2 regions of the Thauera humireducens genome follow, and region 1 is predicted to be linked to the other one. Evidence: riboswitches for the same ligand, from Rfam matches in the RefSeq annotation. Region 1 holds a riboswitch; the other holds the start of a gene.

Region 1 (7,923 bases):
TCTCGAAGGCGGTCGCGTAACGCGCCTTGAGTTCGGCGGGAATGCGCTCGATCGGGGCGAGCGAGCCGTCGAAGTACTTGAGGTCGGCCACCATCACTTCGTCCCACAGGCCGAGCGCCTTCAGCTCGCGCACGAGATGCGCGTTGACCACGGTGAACTCGCCCGACAGGTTGGATTTGACGTACAGGTTCTGGTAGTCCGGCTCGATCGAGGCGGACACGCCGACGATGTTGGAGATCGTCGCGGTCGGCGCGATGGCGACGCAGTTCGAGTTGCGCATGCCATGGCGGGCGATGCGTTCGCGCAGCGGGCCCCAGTCGAGCGCGGACGAGCGGTCGACTTCGAGCAGGGCGCCGCCGCCGGCGCTGCTGCGGCCACGGCCCTCGGCCAGCAGCGCGAGGCTGTCCTGCGGCAGGATGCCCCGGTCCCACAGGCTGCCGCGGAAGCTGGAATACGGCCCGCGCGCCTCGGCCAGCTCGGTCGAGGCCCAGTAGGCGGCGTGGCACACGGCTTCCATCGAACGGTCGGCGAACTCGATAGCGGCGTCCGATGCGTAGGCCAGGCCCATCATGTGCAAGGCGTCGGCAAAGCCCATGATGCCCAGGCCTACCGGGCGGTGGCGCAGGTTGGCGGCGCGCGCCTTGGGCGTGGCGTAGTAGTTGAGGTCGATGACGTTGTCGAGCAGGCGCATCGCGACGCGCACGGTGCGCTGCAGCTTGTCGTGGTCGAGCGTCCAGCGCCCGGCCCCGTTGCGCACCAGATGGGCGGGCAGGTTCACCGAGCCGAGGTTGCACACCGCGGTCTCGTCGGCCGAGGTGTTGAGCGTGATCTCGGTGCACAGGTTGGAGCCATGCACCACGCCCACGTGCTGCTGCGGCGAGCGCAGGTTGCAGGCGTCCTTGAAGGTGATCCACGGATGCCCGGTCTCGAACAGCATGGTCAGCATCTTGCGCCACAGCTGGAGGGCGGGCAGGCGCTTGAAGAGGCGGATCTCGCCGCGCTCGGCCTTTTCCTCATACGCGCGGTAGGACGCCTCGAAGTCCTGGCCGTAGCGCTCGTGCAGGTCGGGCACGTCGACCGGCGAGAACAGGGTCCATTCGGCGTTCTCCAGCACGCGTTTCATGAACAGGTCGGGGATCCAGTTCGCGGTGTTCATGTCGTGCGTGCGGCGGCGCTCGTCGCCGGTGTTCTTGCGCAGTTCGAGGAAGTCCTCGATGTCGAGGTGCCAGGTTTCGAGATAGGCGCACACCGCGCCCTTGCGCTTGCCGCCCTGGTTCACCGCCACCGCGGTGTCGTTGACCACCTTGAGGAAGGGGATCACGCCCTGGCTCTGGCCATTGGTGCCCTTGATGCGGCTGCCGAGCGCACGCACCGGCGTCCAGTCGTTGCCCAGACCGCCGGCAAACTTCTGCAGCAGGGCGTTTTCCTTGATCGACTGGTAGATGTCCTCGAGGCTGTCGGCCACCGTCGTCAGGTAGCAGGACGACAGCTGCGAATGGCGGGTGCCGCTGTTGAACAGCGTCGGCGTGCTGCTCATGAAGTCGAAGCTCGACAGCAGCTCGTAGAACGCGATGGCCTGTGCCTCGCGGTCGATCTCGTTGATCGCCAGGCCCATCGCCACCCGCATGAAGAAGGTCTGCGGCAGCTCGATGCGGCGGTCGTCGACATGCAGGAAGTAGCGGTCGTACAGCGTCTGCAGGCCGAGGTAGTCGAACTGCAGGTCGCGCTCGGGCCGGATCGCCGCCGCCAGGCGGGCGAGGTCGAAGTCGGCCAGCCGGGGATCGAGCAGCTCCGCCTCGATGCCACGGCGGATGAGGGCGGGCAGGCAGGCGGCATAACCCTGGTCGGGGTCGGCCATGTCGGCCTGCGAGGCCTCGTGCCCGAGCACTTCGACGCGGATCGCCGACAGCAGCAGGCGGGCGGCGACACGGCCGTAGTCCGGCTCGCGCTCGATCAGCGTGCGTGCGGCCAGCACCAGCGCCTGGCGCACGGCGGCAATCGGCACGCCGTCGTAGAGGTTGTGCAGTGCGTGTTCGAGCACGGTGTCGGCGGACACACCGTCCAGCCCCGCGCAGGCCTCGCGGCACACGGCGAGCAGGGCGGCGCGGTCGAGCGGGCGGCGCGCTTCGCCATCGACGATGTGCAGCACGGGGCCGGCGCCGCCCGCCTGCGCTTCGGCGTCCTTCTGCGCCGCGCGTTCGGCAGCGCGGCGTTCGCGGTAGAGCACGTAGGCGCGCGCGACGTCGTGCTCGCCCGAGCGCATCAGCGCCAGCTCGACCTGGTCCTGGATGTCCTCGATGTGCAGCATGCCGCCGTCGGGCAGGCGGCGGGTGAGGGCGCCGACCACGGTATCGGTGAGGCGGGCCACGATGTCGCGTACGCGTGAGGACGCCGCGCCCTGGCGGCCCTCGACGGCGAGGAAGGCCTTGGTCATGGCGACGGCGATCTTGTTCGGATCGAAGGCGACGACGGCGCCATTGCGGCGGATGATCTGGAATGCGGCAAGTTGCATGGCGCTATCAAGCGCTTCGGTCGGAAGTCGGTCCACGGGATGTCCTCGTCTGGGTGAATTCGAATGAGCGGGGTTTGGGAGGCAAGGGCAGCGTCAGGCGACTGCCCGGCTGCTTGCGGGGGCGTCGTCGGCGCAGCGGGACGCGGCCCGCAGTTCCAGCGTCAGCGGGGCGGTGTGGCAGCCGCCGGGACGGCGGAAGCCGCTGGCGGCTGCCATGTGCAGCACCGCCGGGCTGACGCTGTGGCACACGATGCGGACCGCGTCGTGCAGGCGGGCCAGCGCGATGACGTGGCCGAACAGCGCGCGTCCCAGCCCGCGCTGACGGTAGGCTGCGATGACGCTGAGGCCGAAGTCGACCTCGCCATCGCGCACTGCGACATGGGCGAGGGCGACGATGTCGCCCTGCGCGGTGCACAGGCCATGCACGTGGTCGCGTGCGAAATCGAGGCTGGCGACGTAGGCGGCGATGCCCTCGTCGCGGATGCCGTGGCTGAAGCGCAGCAGCCGGTCGTCGGCATCCAGCGCATGCAGGTGCTCGAGGATGCGCGGCATGTCGGCGGCGCCGAAGCGCAGCATCGGGCGCGGGGCCGTGATCGACGGTACGTGCGGAGCTGGCGTCAGCGCCGGGGCGGGGCGGGCAGGTGCGGGCATGGCGGAGATCCGGAGCGGGCGGGGCGGATCTCCGACGGACGGGCGTGATGCGTCACGCGCATGGCCATGCCATGCGGTGCTGCCGTGCCATCAGGAAAGCGTGCAAGTGAAATGGTCTGAGCCATGCCTCTTGTCAGGGACACCCCGCCCCGAGCTGTTAAGGGAAGCGTCGCGGCAGGTCTCCTGGCTCTCGGGTCGTCGTCCTGCGCCGGCCTTCCCGGACATTCGTCCAGTGGCATGGAAAAGCGCAAGACTCACCGATTACAGTTGCGGGGGCAGCTCCGGATTCCGCACCTTGCGATGCGTCACCGGATTCCCTTGCCCGGTCGGAACCGGGCAGCCGTGACGGGCAGACATTAGGGCCGGCGGGTGCCGTGTGTCAAGCTTGGCGTGTGAGCAGTGATACTGTGGGTAGTGCTTGGCGACCCGGTTGACTACTAGGGGTTGCGTGTCGGCCTGCTGCGATGGCGTCCGCTCCCGCGCTCAGTCGATCGTCGTGTACGACCGTGTGGCGGGGGATGGGCGCGCGACGGCGTCCGTGGTGGCGTCCGCCGGGGCCGTCTCGGTGCCCGCCGGTGCGGGCTCCTCGATGCCGAGCAGCCATTCGCGCCAGATCGCCACCAGCAGCGCCATCAGCACCGGGCCGACGAACAGGCCGACCAGTCCCATGGTCTGCACGCCGCCGACCAGGCCGAAGAAGGTGGGCAGGAACGGCAGCTTCACCGGGCCGCCGACCAGGCGCGGGCGGAGGGTCTTGTCCACGATGAAGAGCTCGATCGACCCCCAGGCGAACAGCCCCAGCCCGGCGACAAGGTCGCCCGAGCCGACCAGGTACAGCGACACCAGCGTGAAGGACAGCGGCGCGCCGCCGGGGATCAGCGCCATGAAACCGGTGGCCACGCCGAGCAGCACGGGCGAGGGCACGCCGGCGATCCAGTAGGCCACGCCCAGCACCACCCCTTCGCCGAGTGCGATCAGGCCCATGCCGGTGACGGTGGCGCTGACGGTGGCCGGCACCACGCGCGAGAAGCGTTGCCAGCGCGTCGGCAGGATGCGCTCGCCGACGACGTCGAGCTGTGCCGCGATCCGGCTGCCGTCCTTGTAGACGAAGAACAGGGTGATGAGCATGAACAGCGTGGTCAGGGCCAGCCGTGCGAGATCACCGGTGGCGCTCAGCAGCGCGCGGTAGATGTTGCCCAGGTGCTCGCCGCTGATGATCTCCACCCAGTGCCCGAGCGCCTGGGGCTCGCCGAGGTGCAGGAGCCAGTACTCTGCGAGCCGGTTGCCGACCATCGGCAGGGCCCGGATCCAGTCCGGGACCGGCGCGCCGGTCCGGTTGGCTTCGAGCAGCCAGGCAATGAAGTTGCCGGCTTCCTGCAGCGCGTAGTGCAGGGCGACCGTCAGCGGCACGATCAGCGCGCAGATGACGACGATCAGGGCCAGGCTCGCGGCCAGCGCCGTCTTCCCGCCGCACAGCACGACGCCCCGGCGGTACAGCGGCCAACTGGCGAAGCCGATGACCAGCGCGGCCAGTACCGGCACGAGGAAACCGCTGAGGAAATACGCCCCCGCGGCAAGGATCAGCAGCAGCAGGGTGCGGACGATGAGGGGGGCTTGCAGGACTGGGGGCATGGGCAGGGCTGGACGGATCGCCGATGTGCCCGACTATACCGTAGGGGGCGGCCATTGCCCGACGCGATCGCGTGACGGGCCGGCCGCGTGCGACTGCGAATCCCGGCGGTCTGCCACGGCATCACCCTCGATCGGATGGGGTTCCCGTCGCGGCGTGCTCGACCGCGCGCACCAGGGTATGTACGGCCCGATGCGTCGGCACCTCGAAGCCACCCGTTTCGGCCATGCCGAGCAGGGCGCCGGTGATGGCGTCGATCTCGGTGCGGCGGTTGGCCAGCACATCCTGCAGCATGCTGGCGCGGTTGGCGGCGGTGGCACGGGCGACGCCGTGCACGCGTGAGAGCGCCGCCCCTTCGTCCAGATCGAGGCCGTTGGCGCGCAGCACCGGCAGCGCCTCGCGTACCAGGGTGTCGAGCAGCACGCGGTGCGGCGGTTCGAGCAGGGCGCCGTTGGGCACGCGAAACAGCGCTGCCAGCGGGTTGATGGCGAGGTTCACCAGCAGCTTGGCGAGCCGGGCACGGGCGATGTCCGGATCGACGCGGGCGACGAAACCGGCGCGCACGAACAGCGCCGCGAGGTCCTCGAAGCCGGGCGGCAGCAGGGTCTCGCCGGCGCCCGAGGGATGGATGCCGGTGGCATCGCGGTAGGCGCCTTCGGTCGTCACACCTTGGCCGGCCGCCAGCGCGGGACAGGCCTCGCGCAACTCTGCCTCGATCAGTCCGTTCTGCAACGACAGCAGGCCGTGCGGCCGCAGGGCGCTGGCGAGGCGGGCGGCGGCGTCGGTGTCGCCGGTCTTCACCAGCAGCACCGCCCAGTCGGCAGTGGGCAGGGCGTTCGGGGCGAAGACGTCGAGCCGGCGCAACTGGCCGCCGATCTGCACGCCGCGCGCCAGTTCGGCCGCGCGCGCCGCATTGCGCGCGATCATCGCCACCGGGCCCGTGGCGGCGAGCCGCGCGGCGAAGGCGAGGCCGAGCGCGCCCGCGCCGACGATGGCGACCGGGTAGTGGGAACGGGGTGAATCGGGCGTTGCAGTCATCGGGGCGGCTCTCCTGTCTCGCGGCGGACCCTATTGTGCCGCTTCCTGCAGCAGCCAGCGTTCGAAGGCTTCCGGCGCCGGACGCCGCGCGACGCGCTCGTGCATCACCAGGTAGTAGGCACTGGGCGAGGGCAGGCCGAGGTCGAAGGGAATGACGAGGTGCCCGGCGCGGATGCGCTCTTCCACCAGCGGCCGGGGGGCGAGCACGACGCCCTGGCCGTCGAGGGTGGCGGCCAGCGCGAGCGCGGCGTTGGAGAAATGGCGTCCGCGGCGCGCGAGTTGCGCGTCCAGCCCGGCCTTGTGCAGCCAGGCGGTCCAGCCGACCTCGCTGAGGGTGTCGTCGTGGATCAGCGCGAAGCGCGGGAGTTCGTCCGGCGAGCGCAGTCCGGCCTCGACCAGCGCAGGGGCGCACACCGGCACGTAGTCGGGCGCGAACAGGACCACCACACGGAAGCCGGGATAGCGCCCCTTGCCGTACAGGATCGCCACGTTGCTGCGCGCTTCGCGCGGGTCGGTGCGCAGGTTGTCGAGCACGCTGGCCTCGCGCGGGCCGTCCACGGTGTCGGAGGTGCTGGCGAGCCGCAGGTCGACGTCGGGATGTGCGGCGGCAAAGCGCGGCAGGCGGGGCACGAGCCAGTGGCTGGCGAAGGAGGGCGGCGCGGTGACGACCAGTGGGCCGACGGCGTCCTGCCGTGTGCTTTCCACCGCGGCGGCGAGGCAGTCGAAGCCCTTGCGAATGCCCGGCAGCATCGCCGCGCCGTGCTCGGTGAGGGCCAGCGCGCGCACCTTGCGATGGAACAGGGGCACGCCGAGGTAGGCTTCCAGCGCGCGGATCTGCTGGCTGACGGCGGCGGGCGTGACGCACACCTCGGCAGCGGCCTTCTTGAAGCTCAGGTGGCGTGCCGCCGCCTCGAAGGTGCGCAGCAGGGACAGGCTGGGGAGCCGGTAGGTCATGGCGTGATGCTTAAGCAGAACTTAATCATCGAATAATAAATCGTCGTTTGTGGGGTGGCGAGGCGCTGGCTAGACTGCCCGCACATGAATCGGTAACGCCCCCCGGTGCCCCGTCCCTCCCTCCTCTCCTTGGGCGGGGCGCCGGACCCCCTTCGGGCGACCGGGTTTGCGCGCCATTTTCCGCAAGGACTGGCGCGTTTCTTTTGCGAGCCATCCGATGAGCGAATCCCGCATCCACTGCGCCGCGCTGGGCGCCAAGATCATGTCGGCCGACGAGGCCGCGGCCCTCATCCCGTCCGGCGTCAACGTCGGCATGAGCGGCTTCACCGGCTCCGGCTATCCGAAGGCGGTGCCGGCGGCGCTCGCGCGCCGCATCGAGGCCGAGAACGCGCGCGGCCAGCGCTTCCGCATCGGGGTGTGGACCGGGGCGTCGACCGCACCGGAGCTCGACGGCGCGCTGGCGAAGGTCGACGGCATCGAGATGCGCCTGCCTTACCAGTCCGACCCGGTGTGCCGCGAGCGCATCAACGCCGGCGAGATGGAATACATCGACATCCACCTGTCGCACGTGGCGCAGTTCGTGTGGTTCGGCTTCCTCGGCAAGCTCGACGTGGCGGTGGTCGAGGTGGCGGGCATCCTGCCCGACGGCCGGCTGATTCCGTCCTCGTCGGTGGGTAACAACAAGACCTGGCTGGAGCAGGCGGACAAGGTCATCCTCGAAGTCAATTCCTGGCAGAACCCCAGGCTCGAGGGCATGCACGACATCTACTACGGCACCCAGCTGCCGCCGCACCGCAAGCCGATTCCGCTGATGGGCGCAGCCGACCGCATCGGCGAGCCTTACCTGCGCTGTGATCCGAGCAAGGTCATCGCGGTGGTCGAGACGCACAGCCCGGACCGCAACTCGGCCTTCTCGCCGCCGGACGAGAACTCGCGCCGCATCGCCGGCCACATCCTCGAGTTCCTGCAGCACGAGGTGAAGAAGGGCCGCCTGCCGGCCGACCTGCTGCCGCTGCAGTCGGGCGTGGGCAACATCGCCAACGCGGTGATGGCCGGGCTCAACGAGGGGCCGTTCGAGAACCTCACCGCCTACACCGAGGTGCTGCAGGACGGCATGCTGGAGATGATCAAGTCGGGC
Region 2 (7,923 bases), 2.0 Mb from region 1:
GCGAACTGGACGAGGTGACGGCCGGCATCGATCGCATGGCGACCGAGATCGAACGGCGCGACGCCGAGCTGCGGCAGCTGTCCATGGCGATCGAACAGAGCCCGGAGTGCATCGTCATCACCGGTACCAACGCCCGCATCGAATACGTCAACGAGGCCTTCTGCCGCATCACCGGCTTCTCGCGCGAGGAAGCGATCGGCCGCAATCCGCGCATCCTCAATGCCGGCCTCACGCCACGCGAGACCTATGAAGAGTTGTGGGCCACGCTGTTGCGGGGCGAGGTCTGGCGCGGCGAGTTCCACAACACGCGCAAGGATGGCGCGAGCTACCTCGAACTGGCCACGATCGCGCCGATCAAGCAGCCCGACGGCACCATCACGCACTACGTCGCGGTCAAGGAAGACATCACCCAGCGCAAGCAGTCCGAGGCGCTGCTGCACCGGCTGGCCTACTACGACGCGCTGACCGGGCTCCCCAACCGCGCCCTGCTGCGCGACCGCCTGCAGCAGGCGATCCGCGGCAGTGGTCGCAGCGAAGCCTGGGGCATGCTGATGCTGCTCGACGTCGACCGCTTCCAGCAACTCAACGACTCGCGCGGCCATGCCAGCGGCGACCAGTTGCTGAAGGAACTCGGCAACCGCCTGCGCGCCGCCATGCGCGAGGACGACACCGTCGCCCGCCATGGCGACGACGACTTCGCCATCGTCATCGAGAACATCGGCGACAATCAGGACGACGCCATCGCGCGCGCGGAGCTCATCGCGCGGAAGCTGCACGCCGAACTCGATGCGCCCTACGCACTCGGCGAGAACGGCGACGAGCCTCACTACGCTACCCTGAGCATCGGCGTGAGCCTGTTCCGCGGCAAGGCGGTCGCACCCGAGATGCTGCTCAAGCAGGCCGAAGTCGCGCTCTACCGGGCAAAGGAAGAAGGACGCAACGCCATCCGCTTCTTCAATCCGGAAATGCAGGCGGTCGTCGATGCCCACGCACGCATGGAAATCGGCCTGCGCGAAGCCCTGCAGGCCGGCAGCTTCCGCCTCGTCTATCAACCCCAGGTCGACCGCCACGGCCGGCTCGCCGGTGCCGAGGCGCTGATCCGCTGGCCAGGCACCGACGGCAAGATGATCTCGCCGGCCGAGTTCATTCCGCTGGCCGAAGACACGGGCCTGATCGTACAGATCGGCCAGTGGGTGCTGAGCACCGCCTGCGCACAGATCGCGCAGTGGCAACAGGCGCCGGCAACCCGCCAGCTTTCGATCGCGGTCAACGTGAGCGCGCGGCAGTTCCACCAGGCGGACTTCTTCGCCATGGTGCGCCGTACGGTCGAAGGCGCGGGCATCGACCCGAGCCGGCTCAAGCTCGAGCTGACCGAAAGCGTGATCCTGGGGGATCTCGACGAAACCGTGGCGCGCATGAACCAGTTGCGCACGCTCGGCATCCAGTTCGCACTCGACGATTTCGGCACCGGCTACTCCTCGCTGTCCTACCTCAAGCGCCTGCCCTTCGCCCAGCTCAAGATCGACCAGTCCTTCATCCGCGACATGACGGAGGACGAAGGCAGCGAGACCATCGTGCTGGCCATCCTGTCGATGAGCCACGCACTCGGCCTCGAGACGATCGCCGAAGGTGTCGAGACGCCGACGCAACGCGAGTTCCTGCGGCTGCACGGCTGCGAGTTCTATCAGGGCTACCTGTTCGGCAGGCCCTTGCCGATCGAGGCCTGGGGCGACTTCCTCGCCACCCTATCCGACTGAATCTTGAGCCGCTGCCAGGGCAAGGCGTCGAGCACGGCCGCCGCGGTCGAAACCCCTACTTCAGGATCGGCCACACCCGCCCGATCTCGTCGACCAGCCGCTCGCCCGCCTCGTCCGCCCTGCCCTGCCAGCCGTCGAAGTGCAGCAGTTCGGTCAGCGGCATGCGCTTGAGCCAGCCCGCCGACTCCAGCTCGGGCTTGTCATAGAAATGGCTGACGTAGCCGATGCACAGATAGGCGATCGGCACGATGTCCTGCGGAATGCCGAGCGCCTCGCGCAGGGTCTGCTGATGCAGGATGCTGACCCAGCCCACGCCCAGGCCCTCCGCGCGGGCGGCAAGCCACAGGTTCTGCACCGCGCACACCGCGCTGTAGACGTCCATCGCGCCGATGTGGGTGCGGCCGATCACCACCGGGCCGTTGCGGCTGCGGTCGCAGGTGATGCACAGGTTGACCGGCGCCTCGAGGATGCCCTCGAGCTTGAGCTTGCGATAGGTGTCGCGCTTGCCTTCCTCGAACATCAGCTCAGCCTCGGCATGGGCGGCGCGGAAGTCGGCTTGGATCTTCTGCCGCACTTCGCGCGAGCGCACCAGCACGAAGTCCCACGGCTGCATGAAGCCGACCGACGGTGCATGGTGGGCGGCCGTCAGCACGCGCGCGAGCACCTCGTCCGGGATCGGGTCGGGCAGGAACTGGCCGCGCACGTCGCGCCGGGTGTGGATGGCCCGATAGACGGCGGCGCGCTCCTCGGCACTGAACTGCGGATCGGTCTGGACGGCCTGCGAAGGACTGCTCATGAAATTCCCCTTGTCGTAGAGCAGTGGACAACCGCCGACCAGGCGGCTGCTTGATACGCTTCGGGGCCGGTCTTCCGGCTGTGGATCATCTCGTCCGGGCGCCTTCCCGATCCTTGCGGACCAGTGGCTGGGCAAACCATGCCCGGACAATCCCCATCACGGCGCTGGGCGCGCAGCGGAGTTGCACCGCTTTCCCGATTCTCCCGCGACTGGCGCGGGCACCCCGAAGCTCGAAGGGCGAGAGGTTACCCCAAAGACGGGGCTCGCCGGAACCGTTCAGCCGCGCTGGCGACGCGCCTCGAACAGGCAGATGCCGCTGGCGACCGACACGTTCAGGCTCTCGACACTGCCGTGCATCGGGATGCGGGCGAGTTCGTCGCAGGTCTCGCGCGTCAGGCGGCGCAAGCCGTCGCCTTCGGCACCCAGCACCCAGGCCACGGGCACCTTCTGGTCGATCTCGTACAGAGACTTCTCGGCCTCGCCGGCGGCACCGACCACCCACACGCCGGCATCCTGCATCTCGCGCAGTGCGCGGGCCAGGTTGGTGACGGTGATGTAGGGCACGGTGTCGGCCGCACCGCTGGCGACCTTGACCGCCGTGGCGTTGAGGCCCACCGCGCGATCCTTCGGCGCCACCACCGCATGCGCACCGGCGGCGTCGGCCACGCGCAGGCAGGCGCCGAGGTTGTGCGGGTCCTGCACGCCGTCGAGCACCAGGATCAGCGCATTCTCTTCGAGGCTGTCGAGCACGTCGGCGAGCTTGATGTCGCGCCGCGTGGCGTCGACCTTGGCCACCACACCCTGGTGGCGCCGCGTGCCGACCAGCGCGTCGAGCTTGTCGCCTTCGCTGGACGTGATGCGTGCGCCCGCGGCCTCGGCCTGGGCAACGAACTTGCGCACTCGGGCGTCCTTGCGATCGCCGGACAGGAAGATTTCCAGCACCGAATCCGGCGCGTGGCGTAGCTTGGCGGAAACGGCATGGAAGCCGTAGATGAGGCGGGTGGAGACAGTTTCTGGGGCTTTAGCCACGGCGGGTTCCCTTGGTCGAGGTCTTGCCGCCAGAACGTGCGGCCGGTTTGGAGGCGCGCGATTCTACCGGCTCGGCAGCGGTCGCGGACGCCTTCACCGCCTTCGCAGCGGATTTCTTCGCCGGCTTGGCTGCAGGCTTCACCTTGGCGCCCGCCTTGACTTTGGACTTGGCCTTGGCGGCGGGTGCCTTTGCCTTCTTCGCAGGCTTGCCCTCCGCCTTGTCCGCCGCCTTGCGCTTCTTGCCGGCCCGCGCGCTGGCCGCCTCCTCTGCCGCGAGTTTCTGCGCCGCTGCCTCCTGGTCGGCCGCCTTCTGCCAGATATCGTCGAGCACGCTCGCTTGCGGCGCCTTCTGCGCGGAAAGCGCCGTTGCGGCCTTGACGCGCGACTTACGCGCCGGTGTCACCGGCGTGGGGGGCGTTTCCGGCACGGACTGCGCCTTGACCCGGGGCTTGCGCGCCGGCTTTGCCGCGATGGCGGCCGGTTCAATCACTTCTTCGGCCGGCGCGGCGGCAGGCTTCGCCCGCGCCTTCCTTGCCGGCTTGGCGACCTCCACGGCGGACGCCGCGGCCGGTGCTGCCACGACGACGGTCTCCACCGCGGCCTTGTCGGCAGCCGTCCTTGTCGTTCTGCGCGCACGCCGAGGCGCGGGAGCCGGCGTCTCCTCCACCACGGCGACAGGCTTCTCGACCGCCAGCGGACCTTCGATCAGGCGGAAGTCGATCTTGTTGGTGGCCATGTCGACCCGCACCAGCTGCACCTTGACCCGATCCGACAGGCGGAACTGCTTGCCCGTGCGCTCGCCCAGCAGGGCGTGGCGGGTCTCGTCGTAGTGGAAGTAGTCGCTGCCCAGATCGGAGATGTGGAGCAGGCCCTCAATGAAGATGTCGTCGAGGGCGACGAAGAGGCCGAAGGACACGACCGCCGACACGCTGCCGGTGAAGATCTCGCCGACGCGGTCCTGCATGAAGTAGCACTTCAGGAAGGCGACCACGTCGCGCGTGGCGTCGTCGGCGCGGCGCTCGGTCATCGAGCAGTGCAGGCCGATCTGCTCCCAGTCGCCGGGGCGGTACTGCTCGCCCGCCAGCGCGGCCTTGATGCCGCGGTGGATCAGCAGGTCGGGATAGCGCCGGATCGGCGAGGTGAAGTGGGTGTAGGACTCGTAGGCGAGGCCGAAGTGGCCGACGTTGTCCGGGCTGTACATCGCCTGCTTGAGAGAACGCAGCATCACGGTCTGCAGCAGCTGGGCGTCGGGACGATCCTTGACCTGCTCGAGCAGCTTGGCGAAGTCGCCCGCGCGCGGCTCGTCACCACCGCCCAGGCCGAGGCCGAACTCCTTGAGAAACTCGCGCAGCTTGGCGAGCTTGTCCTCGGAGGGGCTGTCGTGCACGCGGTACAGCGCCGGGTGCTCGCGGCTGGCGAGAAAGTCGGACGCACACACGTTGGCGGCGAGCATGCACTCCTCGATCAGACGATGGGCGTCGTTGCGCACTTCGGGCACGATCTGCGCGATCTTGCCGTTGTCGTCGAAGATCATCCGCGTCTCGGTGGTCTCGAAGTCGATCGCGCCGCGCTTGGCACGCGCCTTCAGCAGCACGCGGAAGAGCTGGTCGAGGTTCTCCAGGTGCGGCAGCAGCGCAGCCAGCTCGTTGCGCACCGCCGGATCCTTGTCGTACAGCGCCGCGGCCACCTGGGTGTAGGTGAGGCGCGCATGCGACCAGATCACCGCGGGGTAGAAGCGGTAGGACTTGATGTCGCCGGTCATCGAGATCGCCATGTCGGCAACCATCGCCAGGCGCTCGACCTGCGGGTTCAGCGAACACAGGCCATTCGAGAGCTTCTCGGGCAGCATCGGGATCACCCGACGCGGGAAGTACACCGAGTTGCCGCGCTCGAAAGCGTCCTTGTCGAGGCCATTGCCGGCGCCCACGTAGTGCGATACGTCGGCGATCGCCACGATCAGGCGGTAGCCCTTGCCCTGGCGCTCGCAATACACCGCGTCGTCGAAGTCCTTCGCGGTCTCGCCGTCGATCGTCACCAAGGCCAGTTTCGTGAGGTCCTCGCGACCCGCCCAGTCCTTCTTGCGAACCGCTGCCGGGAGCTTGCGCGTCTCTGCCTTGGCCTCCGCCGAGAACTCGAACGGCAGGTCGTGCTTGCGCAGGGCGATCTCGATCTCCATGCCCGGGTCGGCATAGTTACCCAGCACCTCCACGATGCGTCCGATCGGCTGCGTGACCTGGGTCGGCTGCTCCACCAGTTCGACGGTCACGATCTGGCCGGGCTGAGGCTTCTTGCGCCCACCCGGGGCGATCAGGATGTCCTGCGCCAGGCGGCGGTTCTCAGGCACGACGATCATCACGCCATGTTCTTCGATCACCCGGCCGACCACACGCGTGTTGGCGCGCTCGAGCACCTCCACCAGCTTGCCTTCGGGGCGGCCGCGACGATCCTGGCCGGCGATCCGGACCAGGACACGGTCGCCGTGCAGCAACTCGCGCATCTCCTTGGGTCCGAGAAAGATATCCGCGCCGCCGTCATCGCGGCGCAGGAAGCCAAAGCCATCGGGGTGGCCCTCCACGCGGCCCTTGATGAGGTCGGCCTTGGCCGGCAGCAGGTAGGCGTCGCGCCGGTTGCGCACGATCTGACCCTCCCGCTCCATCGCACGCAGGCGGCGGTCGAAGTGCTCGCGTTCGTGGGACTGGATGTCGAGCGCGACGGCCAGTTCATCGAACACCATCGGCACCCCGCGCTCAGCCAGCACCTGCAGCACGTACTCGCGGCTCGGCAACGGCTGCTCGTACTTCTGCGCCTCACGTTCGTGGAAGGGATCGGCCAGGCGGATCGCACTGACGTGTGCAGCCGCAGCCTTGTGTGCAGCACGGCCACGGCCCGCAGCCGATGCGCCGGCAGCCCCCCCGCGACGGGACGCCGCAGAACTCCGTCCGGCGGGCTGGCGATTTTGAGGGGCGGTGCGTGCTTGTGTATTTTTCGTTCTACGAGTCATTGACAATCTTCTTTCAGTGCTTATAATGCGCGTCTTCTTGCCCAGATGGCGGAATTGGTAGACGCACTAGTTTCAGGTACTAGCGCCGCGAGGCGTGGAGGTTCGAGTCCTCTTCTGGGCACCAGTTTCACAGGAAAGCCGCTCTTCGGAGCGGCTTTTTTGTTGTTCGTTTGCTTTTTGCATGTAGTCCGCAGCCCATTCACTTTCGCTGACGATGTCGATCTCCATCGCCGCAATCGAAGAAGCGACGAAATACTTTGCAGGCGCGATAACCTCTGCTATTATGCGCCTCCCTGCCCAGATGGCGGAATTGGTAGACGCACTAGTTTCAGGTACTAGCGCTGCGAGGCGTGGAGGTTCGAGTCCTCTTCTGGGCACCAGTTGCAGGGAAAAGCCGGCTAACAGCCGGCTTTTTTCGTTTACGCTGCCGTGCGCGTGTTGCTGTGCCAACGGCGCTATTGCAGACAACGCCACAGCACGCGCAACGACACCCGCAAACGAGGAAGCGGCGCCCCCGGCAACACGACCGCCCGGGGCGACCCTGCGCACGAACGACACCGCTTCCATCACGAGGCCTGCGCAGCCAGACAACGGCCCACGCAAGCTTTCGAACCGACGATCAGGCGCCAAACGGATGACGACGCAGGATCGTCTCGTCGCGCTCGGGCCCGGTCGAGATGACGTCGATCGGGATCTCGCAGATCTCCTCGATACGATGCAGGTAGGCACGCGCCTCCTGCGGCAGCGCGTCCCAGCTCTGCGCGCCGAAGGTGGTGCCGCTCCAGCCCTTCATCGTCTCGTAGATCGGCTCGCAGCGGGTGACCTCTTCCGACCCCATCGGCAGCAGGTCGATACGCTTGCCATCGAGCATGTAGCCGGTGCAGAGCTTGAGCTCTTCGAGTCCGTCGAGTACGTCGAGCTTGGTGATGCACAGCCCGGTCACGCCGTTGATGATGATCGAGCGCTTGAGCGCCGCCAGATCCAGCCAGCCGCAGCGACGCTTGCGCCCTGTCACCGTGCCGAATTCCCGCCCCTTCGTCGACATCTGCTCGCCGGGGACGCCCTTGGTGTCGATATCGAGCTCGGTCGGGAACGGACCACCGCCGACGCGGGTGCAGTAAGCCTTGGTGATGCCCAGCACGTAGTGCAGCCGGCTGGGACCCACGCCCGAACCCGCGGCAGCCTGGCCCGCCACGCAGTTGCTCGAGGTGACGAACGGATAGGTACCGTGGTCGATGTCGAGCAGCGTGCCCTGGGCACCTTCGAACAGGAGCGAACCACCCGACTTGTTGATCGCGTAAAGCTCGGCGGAGACGTCCGACACCATCGGCAGCAGCTCT

What was found. Region 1 has a riboswitch for cobalamin ahead of AC731_RS09720 (GNAT family N-acetyltransferase). Riboswitches for the same ligand answer to the same signal wherever they lie in the genome.
Region 2: linked by a shared signal. The riboswitch ahead of bluB (5,6-dimethylbenzimidazole synthase) and the one ahead of AC731_RS09720 (GNAT family N-acetyltransferase) in region 1 are both predicted to bind cobalamin.

The regions. Positions count from the first base shown of each region.
Region 1 is NZ_CP014646.1:2,049,702-2,057,624, reverse strand. Features, by position in the region: gene AC731_RS09725 (ribonucleoside-diphosphate reductase subunit alpha) at 1-2,512, opposite strand, end outside; gene AC731_RS09720 (GNAT family N-acetyltransferase) at 2,606-3,163, opposite strand; cobalamin riboswitch at 3,320-3,523, opposite strand; gene AC731_RS09715 (AI-2E family transporter) at 3,647-4,795, opposite strand; gene AC731_RS09710 (ketopantoate reductase family protein) at 4,917-5,831, opposite strand; gene gcvA (transcriptional regulator GcvA) at 5,862-6,785, opposite strand; gene AC731_RS09700 (acetyl-CoA hydrolase/transferase family protein) at 7,003-7,923, shown strand, end outside.
Region 2 is NZ_CP014646.1:4,064,706-4,072,628, reverse strand. Features, by position in the region: gene AC731_RS18910 (bifunctional diguanylate cyclase/phosphodiesterase) at 1-1,757, shown strand, start outside; gene bluB (5,6-dimethylbenzimidazole synthase) at 1,813-2,553, opposite strand; cobalamin riboswitch at 2,601-2,794, opposite strand; gene rlmB (23S rRNA (guanosine(2251)-2'-O)-methyltransferase RlmB) at 2,830-3,582, opposite strand; gene rnr (ribonuclease R) at 3,575-6,316, opposite strand; tRNA gene AC731_RS18890 (tRNA-Leu) at 6,623-6,707, shown strand; tRNA gene AC731_RS18885 (tRNA-Leu) at 6,879-6,963, shown strand; gene AC731_RS18880 (adenylosuccinate synthase) at 7,203-7,923, opposite strand, start outside.